One region of the Nonomuraea sp. B208 genome, then DNA from elsewhere that is predicted to be linked to it. Evidence: riboswitches for the same ligand, from Rfam matches in the RefSeq annotation. Region 1 holds a riboswitch; each other region holds the start of a gene.
What was found. A riboswitch is a leader RNA that binds a small molecule or an ion and turns the genes downstream of it on or off. The one in region 1 is predicted to bind S-adenosylmethionine.
Positions count from the first base shown of each region.

Region 2: linked by a shared signal. The riboswitch ahead of AC27IY_RS16945 (GNAT family N-acetyltransferase) and the one ahead of thrC (threonine synthase) in region 1 are both predicted to bind S-adenosylmethionine.
Region 3: linked by a shared signal. The riboswitch ahead of AC27IY_RS18440 (aminotransferase class V-fold PLP-dependent enzyme) and the one ahead of thrC (threonine synthase) in region 1 are both predicted to bind S-adenosylmethionine.

Region 1 is NZ_BAAJOU010000021.1:775,042-779,441, forward strand. It holds gene AC27IY_RS20690 (alpha,alpha-trehalose-phosphate synthase (UDP-forming)) at 1-917, opposite strand, end outside; gene AC27IY_RS20695 (RNA polymerase sigma factor) at 949-1,503, shown strand; SAM riboswitch class I at 1,583-1,724, shown strand; gene thrC (threonine synthase) at 1,738-2,973, shown strand; gene AC27IY_RS20705 (MoaD/ThiS family protein) at 2,997-3,272, shown strand; gene AC27IY_RS20710 (cold-shock protein) at 3,514-3,714, shown strand; gene groL (chaperonin GroEL) at 4,052-4,400, shown strand, end outside.
Region 2 is NZ_BAAJOU010000021.1:53,589-57,988, reverse strand. It holds gene AC27IY_RS16965 (RNA polymerase sigma factor) at 1-287, shown strand, start outside; gene AC27IY_RS16960 (CU044_5270 family protein) at 280-1,119, shown strand; gene AC27IY_RS16955 (anthrone oxygenase family protein) at 1,130-1,597, opposite strand; gene AC27IY_RS16950 (TetR/AcrR family transcriptional regulator) at 1,681-2,340, shown strand; SAM riboswitch class I at 2,377-2,482, shown strand; gene AC27IY_RS16945 (GNAT family N-acetyltransferase) at 2,476-3,132, shown strand; gene AC27IY_RS16940 (GlxA family transcriptional regulator) at 3,062-4,072, opposite strand; gene AC27IY_RS16935 (cupin domain-containing protein) at 4,125-4,400, shown strand, end outside.
Region 3 is NZ_BAAJOU010000021.1:320,984-325,383, forward strand. It holds gene AC27IY_RS18435 (DoxX family protein) at 1-391, shown strand, start outside; gene AC27IY_RS18440 (aminotransferase class V-fold PLP-dependent enzyme) at 414-1,706, opposite strand; SAM riboswitch class IV at 1,750-1,865, opposite strand; gene AC27IY_RS18445 (TerC family protein) at 1,980-2,747, shown strand; gene AC27IY_RS18450 (cytochrome P450) at 2,747-3,943, shown strand; gene AC27IY_RS18455 (SAM-dependent methyltransferase) at 3,959-4,400, opposite strand, start outside.

The DNA.
Region 1 (4,400 bases):
AGGAACTCGCCGTAGGCCACCAGGCCGCGCACGATGTTCTTCGACAGCTCGGTGCGGTCGATGCGGACGATGAGGCGGCGGTCGCCGACCTGCTCCCTGATCGCCGTGATGTGCGACTCGACGTCGGGCTCGCCGGCCCGCTCCCACAGCGCCGCGCCGTCCACCCCCAGGCTGTGGACGCCGATCCTGGTGGTGCGGCCCTCGTGGGTGACGCTGCGGGCCGCCCGGTCGACCTCCGCCCCGAGCACCGCCTCGCAGCAGTCCATGAACGCCGCCGCCCACCGCTCGGCCAGGAACCCGGCGTGGTCGGCGCCGAGTATGCCCTCCAGGACCTCGCCGGCCACCTCGTCGGGCAGCAGCGAGAAGTACTCGGGCGGCGCCCACGGGGTGTGGCTGAAGTGCGCGATGCGCAGGTCGGGCCGCTCGGCCCTGAGCATGGCGGGGGTGAGCGTGAGGTGGTAGTCCTGCACCATCACGCGGGCGCCGTGGCCGGCCTCCTCGGCGAGGGCGAGCGCGAAGGCGCCGTTGTAGTCGCGGTAGGACTCCCACTCGCGGGCGAAGCGGATGCCGAAGCTGGGCGCGTTGGGGATGTCGTAGAGCAGGTGGTTGACGAACCACAGGGTGGAGTTGGCCACGGCGTTGTAGGCGCGATGGAACGTGGTCGCGGGGATGTCGAGCATGCGCAGCGGCCCGGTGTCGTAGCCGGCCTGGTCGAGCCGGCCGCCGGGGGACAGGCGCACGGCGCCGCGGTCGTCGTCGGACAGCGCCGCGCAGACCCACAGGACCCCGTCGTCCTTGGCGACCCCGGACAACCCGGAGACGAGACCGCCGCCGCCCCGTCTCATGATGAGAACACCGTCGTCGGAGACGGTGAAGGAGACCGGCCCTCTGTTGGAGGCCACGAGGACGCTGTTCATCGAAGCTCCTTCCGATCATAGGATCGCAGCTATGGCGCTTGATGAGCTAACCGAGGAACTCGCCCGATCCGCCGCCGCTGGAGATCATCGCGCGCTCGGCGAGTTGCTGGCCAGGATCGAGCCGGATGTGATGCGCCACTGCTCCCGGATTCTTCCGTACCACCAGGATGCCGAGGAGGCGTCGCAGGACACCCTGCTCGCGGTGGCGCGCAACATCGGCCGCTTCGAGGGGCGTGCCAGGTTCAGCACCTGGCTGCACATCGTCACGGCCAACTGCGCGCGCACCACCTACCGGTCGCTGAAGCGCAGGGCGGCCGAGCAGACCTCCGACGAGCTGCCGACGCAGAAGCCCGACGCGCGGCGGGTCAGCGTGATCGCCGGCTCGCGGCTCGACCTGCTCGACGCGATGGAGGCGCTGGAGGCCGACAAGCCCGATCTCGCGCAGGCGCTGGTCCTGCGCGACATCGTGCAGCTCGACTACAACGAGGTGGCCGAGCAGCTCGGCATCCCGCTGGGCACCGCGAAGTCGCGCATCCACCAGGCGCGCAAGTACGTCCAGGCGGCGCTGGGTGACGACTATCGGTGAGACGCCCCGTCTCAGTCTTTGAGACAGGTGGTCGTTCCCGCCGCTTCGGCGGGTAGAGTCGTGTGCAACAACTTCATACAGCTCATCCAGAGGGGTGGAGGGACCGGCCCTGCGAAGCCCCGGCAACCCTCCCGGCTTTCGACTCGCGACCTGGCGAGGCCGACCGGGACAAGGTGCCAATTCCGGTTCGCGGTCAAGGTGGCCGTGGGCGAAGATGAGGGAAGGCCTCGCTTCATGTCGCACGACTTTGGTCCTGCCGTCGCTCTGTCCTGCCGCGAGTGCGGCGCCCGTTACCCGCTCGGGCCGAGCTTCGCGTGTCTGGAGTGTTTCGGGCCGCTCGAAGCGGCCTACGAGTTCGGCCGGGTGACCCGCGAGGACATCGCCGCGGGCCCGGCCAACATCTGGCGCTACCGCTCGCTGCTCCCGGTCCCCGCCGACGTGGCGAGCAAGCCCAACATGAACCCCGGCTGGACGAAGCTGGTCAGGGCGGGCAACCTCGGGCGGGCGCTCGGCATCAAGTCCCTGCACGTCAAGGACGACTCCGGCAACCCCACCCACTCCTTCAAGGACCGGGTGGTCGCCATCGCCGTCGAGGCGGCGCGCAACTTCGGCTTCCACACGCTCTCCTGCTCCTCCACCGGCAACCTCGCGGGCGCGGTGACCGCCGCCGCGGCGCGGGCCGGGCTCGACGCCTGCGTGTTCATCCCGGCCGACCTCGAAGAGGCGAAGATCGCCATGGCCCGGGTGTTCGGCGGCAAGCTGATCGGCATCGACGGCACCTACGACGAGGTCAACCGGTTCTGCTCCGAGCTGATCGGCGACCCGCTGGGCGACAAGTGGGGGTTCGTCAACGTCAACCTGCGGCCCTACTACGCCGAGGGCTCCAAGACGCTCGCGTACGAGATCGCCGAACAGCTCGGCTGGCGGCTGCCTGAGCAGATCGTCATCCCGATCGCCTCGGGCTCGCAGCTCACCAAGATCGACAAGGGCTTCAAGGAGCTCATCGCCCTGGGCCTGGTCGAGGACACCCCCTACAAGGTCTTCGGGGCGCAGGCCGCCGGGTGCTCGCCGGTGTCGGCGGCGTACAAGGCGGGGCACGACGTCGTCCAGCCGGTCAAGCCCAACACCATCGCGAAGTCGCTGGCGATCGGCAACCCGGCCGACGGCCCGTACGTGCTGGACATCGCCCGGCGCACCGGCGGGGCCGTCGAGGACGTCACCGACGCCGAGGTCGTGGCCGCGATCAAGCTGCTGGCCTCGACCGAGGGCATCTTCGCCGAGACCGCGGGCGGCGTCACCGTGGGCGTGCTCAAGAAGCTCGTCGAGGCGGGGCGGCTCGACCCCGAGGCGGAGACCGTGGTCCTCAACACCGGCGACGGCCTGAAGACGCTGGACGCCATCGCCGGCGAGTCGTCGCGGCCCACCGCCGTGATCAAGCCGTCTCTCGACGCGTTCCGCGCGGCTGTCTGACAACCAGGAAAGGCGAGATAACCATGAGCGTTACTGTTCGGATTCCCACCATTCTGCGCACCTACACCGGCGGAAACGCGGAAGTGAGTGGCGAAGGCGCGACTCTTCGTGACGTGCTCGCCAAGCTCGATGCCGACTACCCGGGCATCGGCGCGAGAATTCTGGATGAATCGGGCAAGATTCGGCGTTTTGTCAACGTTTACGTTGGGGAAGAGGACGTCCGTTTCGCCGAGGGCCTGGACACCGCCGTCCCTCAGGGCACGCAGATCTCCATCATCCCGGCGGTCGCCGGCGGCTGAGTGCCCGTACGACTCCACAGAAGGCGCCCCAAGCGGGCGCCTTCTGCTTTTCGGGCCTATTCAAACGTTGAAGTACCCGCACTGCGAACAAATGCGTCTTTCGTGGATTGACTCTGTTGCCAAACCCCTTGCCACAGGTATGGTCGAGGCGATCGTCTGGCTGTTTTGTCGTTAAGTCGGACGATTACGGGTCTCGCGGTGGAATGGGCGAGATCTGTAGCCCCAGTAAGAGGAGTCGGAAGTGGCGCAGGGCACCGTCAAGTGGTTCAACGCGGACAAGGGCTACGGCTTCATCGCGGTAGACGGTGGTAAGGATGTATTCGTCCATTACTCCGCGATACTGATGGACGGGTACCGATCTCTCGAGCAGGGCCAGCGGGTCGAGTTCGAGATCACGCAGGGCCAGAAGGGACCGCAGGCCGAGTCTGTCCGCTCGGTCTGATTTACGTCACCTGGTATGCACCGGCGGGGCCCGTGCGGCAGCGCAGTCCGTACGAGCCCGCCACCCTCGTAGTCGTCGATCGGCGGCGGGCCACACGGTGAGCGGCCCGCCGTCCCTATGCGGATCGGCTGACCTGCGCGGAGACCCCTCCAGAAGGTCGTTCGCTTGCACTCGGCAGGGTAGAGTGCTAAACAGTTCGTTGGCACTCTGTGTGGCAGAGTGCCAATAACTCGGGATCGAGACGATGGGGTCTGCCGAACGGAGATGCAGTCCCTGGCCGTCGCGGGCGTCGGCTCGGTCCAGGACAAGCCACCCTGCATCTGGGAGGTCTAGCCTTATGGCAGCCAAGATGATCGCGTTTGACGAGGACGCCCGGCGCGGTCTCGAGCGCGGTATGAACCAGCTCGCTGACGCCGTCAAGGTGACCTTGGGCCCCAAGGGCCGCAACGTCGTGCTGGAGAAGAAGTGGGGCGCCCCCACGATCACCAACGACGGTGTGTCCATCGCCAAGGAGATCGAGCTCGAGGACCCTTGGGAGAAGATCGGCGCCGAGCTGGTCAAGGAAGTCGCCAAGAAGACGGACGACGTCGCGGGCGACGGCACCACCACCGCCACCGTGCTCGCCCAGGCGCTGGTTCGTGAGGGCCTGCGCAACGTCGCCGCCGGCGCCAACCCGATGGCCCTGA
Region 2 (4,400 bases), 720 kb from region 1:
ACTACAAGGCGCTGGCCAAGCTGGGACCCGAGCCCGTCGTGGAAGGCCACGAGGACCGGGTCGTCACCTCGGTCGCCGCCGAGCGCATGCAGCCGCAGCTGGCCAGGGCGCTGGCCGCCCTGTCCGGCGGCGAGCGCGACGTGCTGCTGCTCGTGGCCCTGGGCCAGCTCAGTTATGACGAAGTGGCTCAGGCGCTCGGCATCGCCGTCGGCACCGTGGGCTCCCGGCTCAGCCGGGCCCGCAGCAAGATCGTCGCCATCGTCGACAAGGAGAAAGCCCGTGGATGACCTGAACGCCGTCGCGACCCTTCTGGCCAAGCCCGAGCCGTCCGCCGAGGCGATCGCCCGCAGCAGGGGACGTCTCCAGGACAGGATGAGGCGCAGCCGCGCCCGCCGGCGCCTGCCGGTGCTGGGCATGGCGGTGGCCGCCGCGGTGGCCGCCGCATTGATCGTCGCCGGCGTGTTCCAGCCCGCCGCCGCGCCGGTCTCGGGCAGGGACGTCCTGCTCATGGCGGCGGCCAGCGCCGAGCACGTCTCCCAGGGGACGGGGACCTACTGGCACATCAAGCGTACGTTCCAGGGCCCGGACGGGCCCCATGTGCAGGAGAGCTGGACCACCCGCGACGGCCGCCACTGGTCCAGGAACGAGCCGTCCGCCACGCCCGGCTCGGTCGTCGAGGACCCGGCGCCGTTCAGACTCATGGGCGCCGAGATCGGGTTCGAGGAGCTCGAAGGGCTTCCGGCGGATCCGGAGAAGCTGAAGGAGCACATCGCCGGGCTGCCCCGCCAGGACAGCGCCATGTTCCCTGCCGACCGGCAAGGCGAGCTCGTCTCCCCGCTGATCGAGCTGATCACGGAGCTGCCGACGCCCGCGCGGGTCCGTTCGGCGGCATTCGAGGCCCTCGCCGCCACCCCCGGGGTCAGGAACGTGGGGCCTGTCGAGGACGGGCAGGAGCTGGTGATCCCGCTCTCCGGGAAGGTGGAGGTCAAGATGGTCGTCGATCCTGAGGCCGCCCGGGTGACGCGTGCCACCATCCTGCTGACCGCCGAAGGAGGTGCGGCGATCAGCAACTCGTACATCTCCGTCACCACCGGGTGGACGGACGAGTTCCCGCGCTGAAGGCCGCTGTTCAGGTGCGGTCGAAGGTCTGGACGGTGATCAGGGAGGCGAACGCCGCGAGCGCGAGCGCGGTCCGTACGAGGTGCAGGTTCAACCACCGACGGCGGCTCTCCTCCCAGTCGGCGGGCAGGAGGTCGGGGTCCCAGGCGTCCGCCAGCCGGTTGAGTGGCTCCAGGCCCGTCAGGGTGAGGGCCACGGTGAGGATCACCAGGATCAGGGCGGCGGCGGTGAGGCCGAAGGCGAACCATCCTCGGGGCCACGACAGGGCGGCCGCGACGATCAGCGCCGCGATGCCGGCCAGCAGCAGCGGCGGCATGGCGCGGCCGTAGTCGACGTTGAGCGCCTGCCAGTACCGGACGTAGGCAGGTCCCGGCAGGCGGGCCACGGACGGGGCGAGGAGGACGAAGACGACGCCGCCCGCGTACAGGCCGATCAGCAGCAGCGCGACCATCCTGGCCGCGGTCAGCACCAAGGACATCGGCATCTCCGGGAGTTGGGTATAGACAGAAGCTTTCATTAGAAGGGCTTCTATTCAATGTGGTTCTGGGAGTATGGCTGGCGATGACTGAGCGGAAGAAGCGCCGTCCCTACTCCAGCGCTCTGCGGCAGGAGCAGGCCGAGGCCACGCGGCAGAGGATCGCGGGCGCGGCGCGGGAACTCATGATCAGGAAGGGCTACGCGGACACGACCATGGCCGAGGTCGCCCGCGAGGCGGGGGTGGCGCTCCAGACGCTGTACACGTCCTCCCCCGGAGGCAAGCCCGCCCTGGCCAAGCTCGTCTACGACATCACGCTGGCCGGCGACGCCCGGCCCCTGCCGCAGAGCGACCGCCCCGAGGTGCAGGCGATCATCGACGAACCCGATCCCGCACGCAAGCTGGCCCGGTACGCCGCCATGGCCACCGGGATCCTCCGGCGCATCCAGCCCGTGCACCGCGTCCTGCGCGCGGCCGCCGCCGCCTCCCCGGCCGACGCGGGGCTCCAGGAGGTCCTGGCCGACATCGAACGCGAGCGGCTGAAGGGCAGCCACGGGCCGGCCCACCACCTGCACGCGCTCGGGGCCCTGCGGCCGGGCCTCGCTCCTGCCAGGGCGGCCGCGCAGATCTACGTCCTCACCTCGACGGAGAACTTCGAGAAGCTGACCGAGGTCTGCGGGTGGAGCGAGGCCGAGTACGAGAAATGGCTGGCCGGGATCCTCGCGGCCGCCCTCCTCCAGGCTTGACGCTGCCGGCGGTCGTTGGGGAAGATCGACTTTCGACGATCATCCAGAGGATCTGAGGGGCCTGGCCCTGTGACGGTCCGGCAACCTGCCCAGCTCGGGCAAGGTGCCAACGCCAGGAACGATGAGGAAGGTCTGATGAGCGTTCAGCTCGACGTTCCCGTGCTCGCCGGTTCCCTGGTACGGCTGGAGCCGTTGACGATGGAACACGCGGCGGACCTGGCGGAGGCCGCCGAGGAGGACCGGGCGTCCTACGGGTTCACGCTGGTTCCCCGAGGGCCCGGGATGCGGGGGTATGTCGCGGCGCAGTTGGCCAGGGACGGGCTGACGCCGTTCGCCCAGATCCGCGTACGTGACGGGAAAGCCGTGGGGTGCACCGCGTTCTGGGATCCGCGGCCGTGGCCGGACCGGCCGGACTCCCTGCGGGCGATCGAGATCGGCTTCACCTGGCTCGCGGCGTCGGCGCAGGGCACCGGGATCAACGCCGAGGCGAAGCTGCTGCTGCTTACGTACGCGTTCGAGAGCATCGGCGTCGCGCGGGTCGATCTGAAGACCGACGCCCGCAACCACCGGTGCCGACGTGCGCTGGAGCAGCTCGGCATCGGCTTCGAGGGGGTCCTGCGCAACTGGTCGATGTCGTGGGCGCCCGGCGAGGAGGGGCTGCTGCGGGACTCGGCGATGTTCGCGGTGGTCTCGTCCGACTGGCCGGCCGTCCGGCGGACCCTCATGACCCGGCTGGCCTCGGCGTCGGCGCCTGGCCCGGGCCGAAGCGGTGGCGGTACTGCAGAGGGGTGAGGCCGATCCTGCGGCGCATCAGCGCGCGAAGGTTCGCGGCCGTGCCCAGGCCGGTGTGCCGGGCGACCGTCTCGAAGCGGGACTCGCCCCGTTCGATCAGCCGGCAGGCCAGGGCGAGGCGTTCCCCCGTCAGCCAGGCGAGCGGGGTGGTGCCCAGTTGCGCCTGGAAGCGGCGGTGCAGGGTGGCCGCGCTGACCGAGGCGCGGGCCGCGAGGTCGGACACCGTGAGCGGGGCGTCCAGGTGCTCCTGGGCCCAGGCGAGTACGGGCGCCAGCGACTCGTCAGGCACCTCGGGCACCGGCCGCTCCACGAACTGCCGCTGCCCGCCGTCGCGGTGGGCGGCGAAGACCAGCCGCCGGCTCACCGAGTTGGCGACCTCCGCGCCGTGGTCGCGGCGGACGATGTGCAGGCCGAGGTCGAGCGCGGCCGCGCTGCCCGCGGCGGTGAGGATGTCGCCGTCGTCCACGAACAGCACGTCCGTCTCAAGGCGGACGGAAGGGAAGCGGGCCCGGAAGGAGTCCGCCCACTGCCAGTGCGCGGTGGCCCGGCGTCCGTCGAGCACCCCGGCCTCGGCCAGGGTGAAGGCGCCGCTGCAGAAGCCGACCAGGCGGGCGCCGCGCGCGTGCGCCCGGCGGATGGCGTCGAGCACGGCGGTTCTTCTGGGCACCTCGACGTCGGGACGGTTCGGGACGATCAGGGTGTCCGCCGCGTCGGCCGCCTCCAGGCCGGCGACGCCCGTGAGGGTGAAGAACCCGTCCCGCATCAGGGTGCGCGGCTCGGGGGAGCACAGGCGGAAGTCGTACAGGTCGCGGCCGAGCTCGGGCCGGCGCAGGCCGAAGACCTCGGTCGCGCAGCCCAGCTCGAAGGGGTTGGAGTTCTCGTCCACGATCACGACGACCCGGTGCGCGTCCGAGGCGATGTGCGAGGATTCTTGCGGCATGTGCTATTCCTAGCACTCACGCCGGGCGGGTCCGGTGGGACAGGATGCACTCGTGAACCTCGAACCCATCGCCCTCAGCCAGGCCCTGGCCTCCTTCGACGCCCTCTGGAGCCCTCGGATCGTCACGCGGGTCAACGACTACGACGTACGCGTCGCGAAGGTCGAGGGCGAGCACGTCTGGCACGTCCACGACGACACGGACGAGTTCTTCCTGGTGCTCGACGGGGAGCTGGACATCGCGCTGCGCGAGCCCGGCGGGGAGCGTACGGTCCGGCTCCCCGCGGGCTCGGTGTTCACCGTCCCGCGCGGCACGGAGCACCGGCCGTCC
Region 3 (4,400 bases), 450 kb from region 1:
GGGCGCGCTCGGCGCGCTGTGCCTGCTGTTCCTGGCGCTCGGCGGCGGCCGGATCGGGCTGGACGGGCTGTTCGGCGCGATCTTCCGGCGCCGCGCGCGGCAGCGGGTCGCCGAGGACGAGCTGATCGAGCACCGGCGCGGCCCGGCCATGGGTCCGGGCCCGTCCAACGTCAACGTCAGGCCCGGCGGCGCGGAGGGCGCCTACCAGCCGGGCGCCGGAGGGCCGATGACGCCCGCGGAGCCGGGGATGCCCGCCGAGCGGCCGGAGGCCCCCCGGCAGCCGGCCGCGCCGCGCACCCACGCGGGCGGGCTCGACGACGCGGACATGCGCGACATCGACGCCCTGGTCTCCGAGGACCAGCCGGAGCACCGCAAGCCGCCGAACCGCTGACCGGGCGCCCGGCCGCCCGCGGTCAGCGGGAGACGATGGCGCGCAGAGCCTCGATGAGCCGGTCCACGTGCTCCTGTGTGGTCCCGATGCCGATGGAGGCCCGTACGGCCGAGGCCGTGCCGTCCTCGCACCCGCCGTCGGCCGTGCCCAGCAGGTGCCGGACGAACGGGTGCGCGCAGAACTTGCCGTCGCGCACCCCGATGCCGTACTCGCCGGACAGCGCCTCGGCCACCTCCCGCGCCGTGTGCCCGTCCACGGTGAACGACACGATGCCCACGCGCGGGTGGTCGTCACCCCACAGGGCCAGCTCGCGTACGCCCTCGATGGTGGCGAGCCCGGCGCGCAGCCGCGCGAGCAGCCGCTCCTCCTCGCGCACCAGCGCGGTCCAGCCGGTGGCGCTGAGCGCGTCGCAGGCCGCGGCGAGCGCGATCGCGCCGAGCACGTTGGGGGTGCCCGCCTCGTGGCGCGGCTCGGGGTCCTCGTGCCACTCGGCCTCCTCGCCCACCGCGCGCACCGCGCCGCCGCCCTTCAGGTACGGCTCCCCGCCCGCCAGCCAGTCCCCGCGTCCCACCAGCGCCCCCGCGCCGAACGGCGCGTACAGCTTGTGCCCGGAGAAGGCCACGTAGTCGAGGTCCAGCGCGGTCAGGTTGAGCCGCCGGTGTGGCACGAACTGCGCGGCGTCCACCAGGATGCGCGCCCCGTGGCGGTGCGCGATGTGCGCCAGCGCGGCGATCGGCCACAGCTCGCCGGTGACGTTGGAGGCGGCGGTGACGACGAGCAGCTTGGGTCCGTCGATGGCGGCCAGCGCCTCGTCGGCGGCCCGTACGGCCTCACCGGGGAAGGCGGGCGGGGCCAGCCGGACGGCCTCGGCCCAGGGCAGGAGCGAGGCGTGGTGCTCGGTGTCGAAGACCACGACGGTGGTGCCGGCGGGCAGGCAGCGGGCCAGCAGGTTGGTGGCGTCGGTGGTGTTGCGGGTGAAGATCACGGCGTCGGAGGGGCGGGCGCCGACGAACGCCCGTACGGTGTGGCGGGCCTGCTCGTACCTGGCGGTGGTGAGCTGGGAGGCGTAGCCGGCGCCGCGGTGGACGCTGGAGTAGGCCGGGAGCGCGGCGGCGACGGCGGCGCTGACCGGCTCGAGACAGGGCGCGCTGGCGGCGTAGTCGAGGTTGGCGTACCGGACGAGCCGGCCGCCCTTGACCGGCACCTCCAGGTCGGCCCCGACCACGGCGGGGATGGGCCGGGCGCTCTCCGGCGCGGCGGCGGCGGGGGCCTCGGCGGGGGCGGCGGCGTCGTTGAAGATCGTCAGCGTGGGCACAGCACTGCTCCTCGGGTCATCGGACCCCAGGGAACGGCCTCGGAGCCCGCGCTTGCCCGCCACACCTCGTGACGGACCAGGTCTTCACCCGGGGCACCCCGCCGCGGACGCGAGGGTTGCCGGCCAGCTAGCCGGGGCTTGTCGCTGGCACTCATGACCTACGCCCGCACTATAACCGACACCCCGCGGCCGGACGCAAGCCCGTGAACTTATGCGGCGGGTAATGCGTTGTGCCCGAAAAGTTCTCGGCCCGCGTGTCACGGAGGTATGCAGATGTTGGACTGGGTCGCCGATCCCCAAATCTGGATCGGCTTCTTCACTCTCGTCGCCCTGGAGATCGTCCTGGGGATCGACAACATCATCTTCATCTCCATCCTGGCCGGGAAGCTGCCGCCCGAGCAGCGCGACAGGGCCCGGGTGCTCGGTCTGGCCGCGGCCCTGGTCAGCCGGCTGCTCCTGCTGCTCGGCCTGTCGTGGGTGGTGCAGCTCACCGAGCCGCTGTTCACGGTGCTCGGGCACGAGATCTCGGGGCGCGACCTCATCCTGCTGCTGGGAGGGCTCTTCCTGCTCGGCAAGAGCGTCACCGAGATCGGTCACACCATGGACGGCCCGGCGGGCAAGGACGGCAAGAACGCCGCCGCCGTCTCGTTCACGTCGGTGATCGTGCAGATCATGGTCCTGGACGTGGTCTTCTCGCTGGACTCGGTCATCACCGCGGTCGGCATGGTGGACGAGCTCGGCGTGATGATCGCGGCGGTCGTGGTGGCGGTGCTGGTGATGTTGTTCGCCTCGGGGCCGATCAGCCGTTTCGTGGACCAGCACCCGAGCGTCAAGATGCTGGCGCTGGCGTTCCTGGTGCTGATCGGCGTGGTGCTCGTGGCCGAGGGGCTGGACCAGCACATCCCGAAGGGCTACATCTACTTCGCGATGGCGTTCTCGGTGGTCGTGGAGCTGCTGAACATCCGGGTGCGCAGCAAGAACGCCAGGCAGCGGCAGGTGGAGGCTGCCGAGCAGGAGGGGGAGCCTCCTAAGATGCAATAGTGCACTTTGACCCCTGGAATCCGGATTTCGTAGCCCATCCGTACCCGGTCTACGACGAGCTGCGGCGCGAGCGGCCCGTCTGCTACTACGAGCCCACGAACCAGTGGCTCGTCTCCCGCCACGCGGACGTCAACGCCCTGCTCAGGGACCGCCGCCTGGGCCGGTCGTACCTGCACGTGGCCACGCACGAGGAGTTCGGCAGGCCGCAGGAGCCGGAGTTCCAGGAGCCGTTCTGGCGGGTGATCAGGGCGGGCATGCTGGACGTCGAGCCGCCGGTGCACACGAGGCTGCGCCGGCTGGTGTCGAAGGCGTTCACGCCGCGCATGGTCGAGTCCCTGCGGCCGCGCGTGCGGGCCATCGCGGGCGGCCTCGCGGACGCGTTCGTGGCGAAGGGCGGGGGCGACCTGCTCGCCGAGGTCGCCGAGCCGCTGCCGGTCACGGTGATCGCGGAGATGCTCGGCATCCCCGAGGCCGACCGCCACCTGCTCCGCCCCTGGTCGGCCGACATCTGCGGCATGTACGAGCTCAACCCGGCCGTCGAGGCGCAGCACACCGCCGTCCGCGCGGCCACGGAGTTCGCCGCCTACCTCAGGGACCTGGCCCGCGCCCGCCGCGCCGCCCCCGGCGACGACCTGATCAGCGCGCTCGCCCAGATCCCCGAGCTGACCGAGGACGAGCTGATCGGCACCTGCGTGCTGCTGCTCAACGCCGGCCACGAGGCCACGGTCAACGTCACCGGCAACGGCTGGTGGTCGCTGTTCAGGAACCCGGAGGAGCTGGCCCGGCTGCGCGCCAACCGCTCGCTGCTGCCCACCGCCGTCGAGGAGCTGCTGCGCTGGGACACGCCGCTGCAGATGTTCGAGCGGTGGGTGCTGGAGGACATCGAGGTCCACGGGGTGGAGATCCCGCGCGGGGCCGAGGTGGCGCTGCTGTTCGGCTCGGCCAACCGGGACCCGGCCGTGTTCGAGGACCCGGACCGGCTGGACGTGGGCAGGGCCGACAACCCGCACATCTCCTTCGGCGCCGGCATCCACTTCTGCCTGGGGGCGCCGCTGGCCCGCATCGAGCTGATCGAGTCGTTCGGGGCGCTGCTGGACCGTACGGCGAGCCTGGAGCTGCGCGAGGAGCCCTCGTGGAAGCCCGGCTACGTCATCCGCGGCCTGGAGGCACTCCACCTCACCGCCACCCCCGCCTGAGCGCCGTCAGCGCCGTCAGCGGCGCTGGTCGAGCCAGCCGAAGCCGCCGAGCCCGGACGGGTCGATGAGCTCGCCCTCCTCCGACGCCCGGGCCAGCGCCCGCAGGTAGCCGCGCGGATCCCGGTGCGCCAGCTCGACCGGCGGCCGGGCGCCGGTCAGCCCCAGGGAGCGCAGCGCCGCGCGCTGTGTGGACAAGGTTGTGGATATCGCGCCCGCCCGGCGGCCCGCCTCGGCGCAGGCGTCGAGCGCCACGTGCGCGGTGATGTCGCAGGTGCCGTCGGGTATGGGGCTGACGACCGCCCCGTCCCGATAGCCGGTCAGCGTGCCGCAGGGGGGACGGTTGTCCACAGGGTGTGCATAATCGACGGCGATCGCCCGGCCCCTGGTGAGGCGGGTGACGACGGCCGCCCACGCCTCGTCGCGCGGCCGGCCGATCTCGGCTCGCGCCCCCACCCGG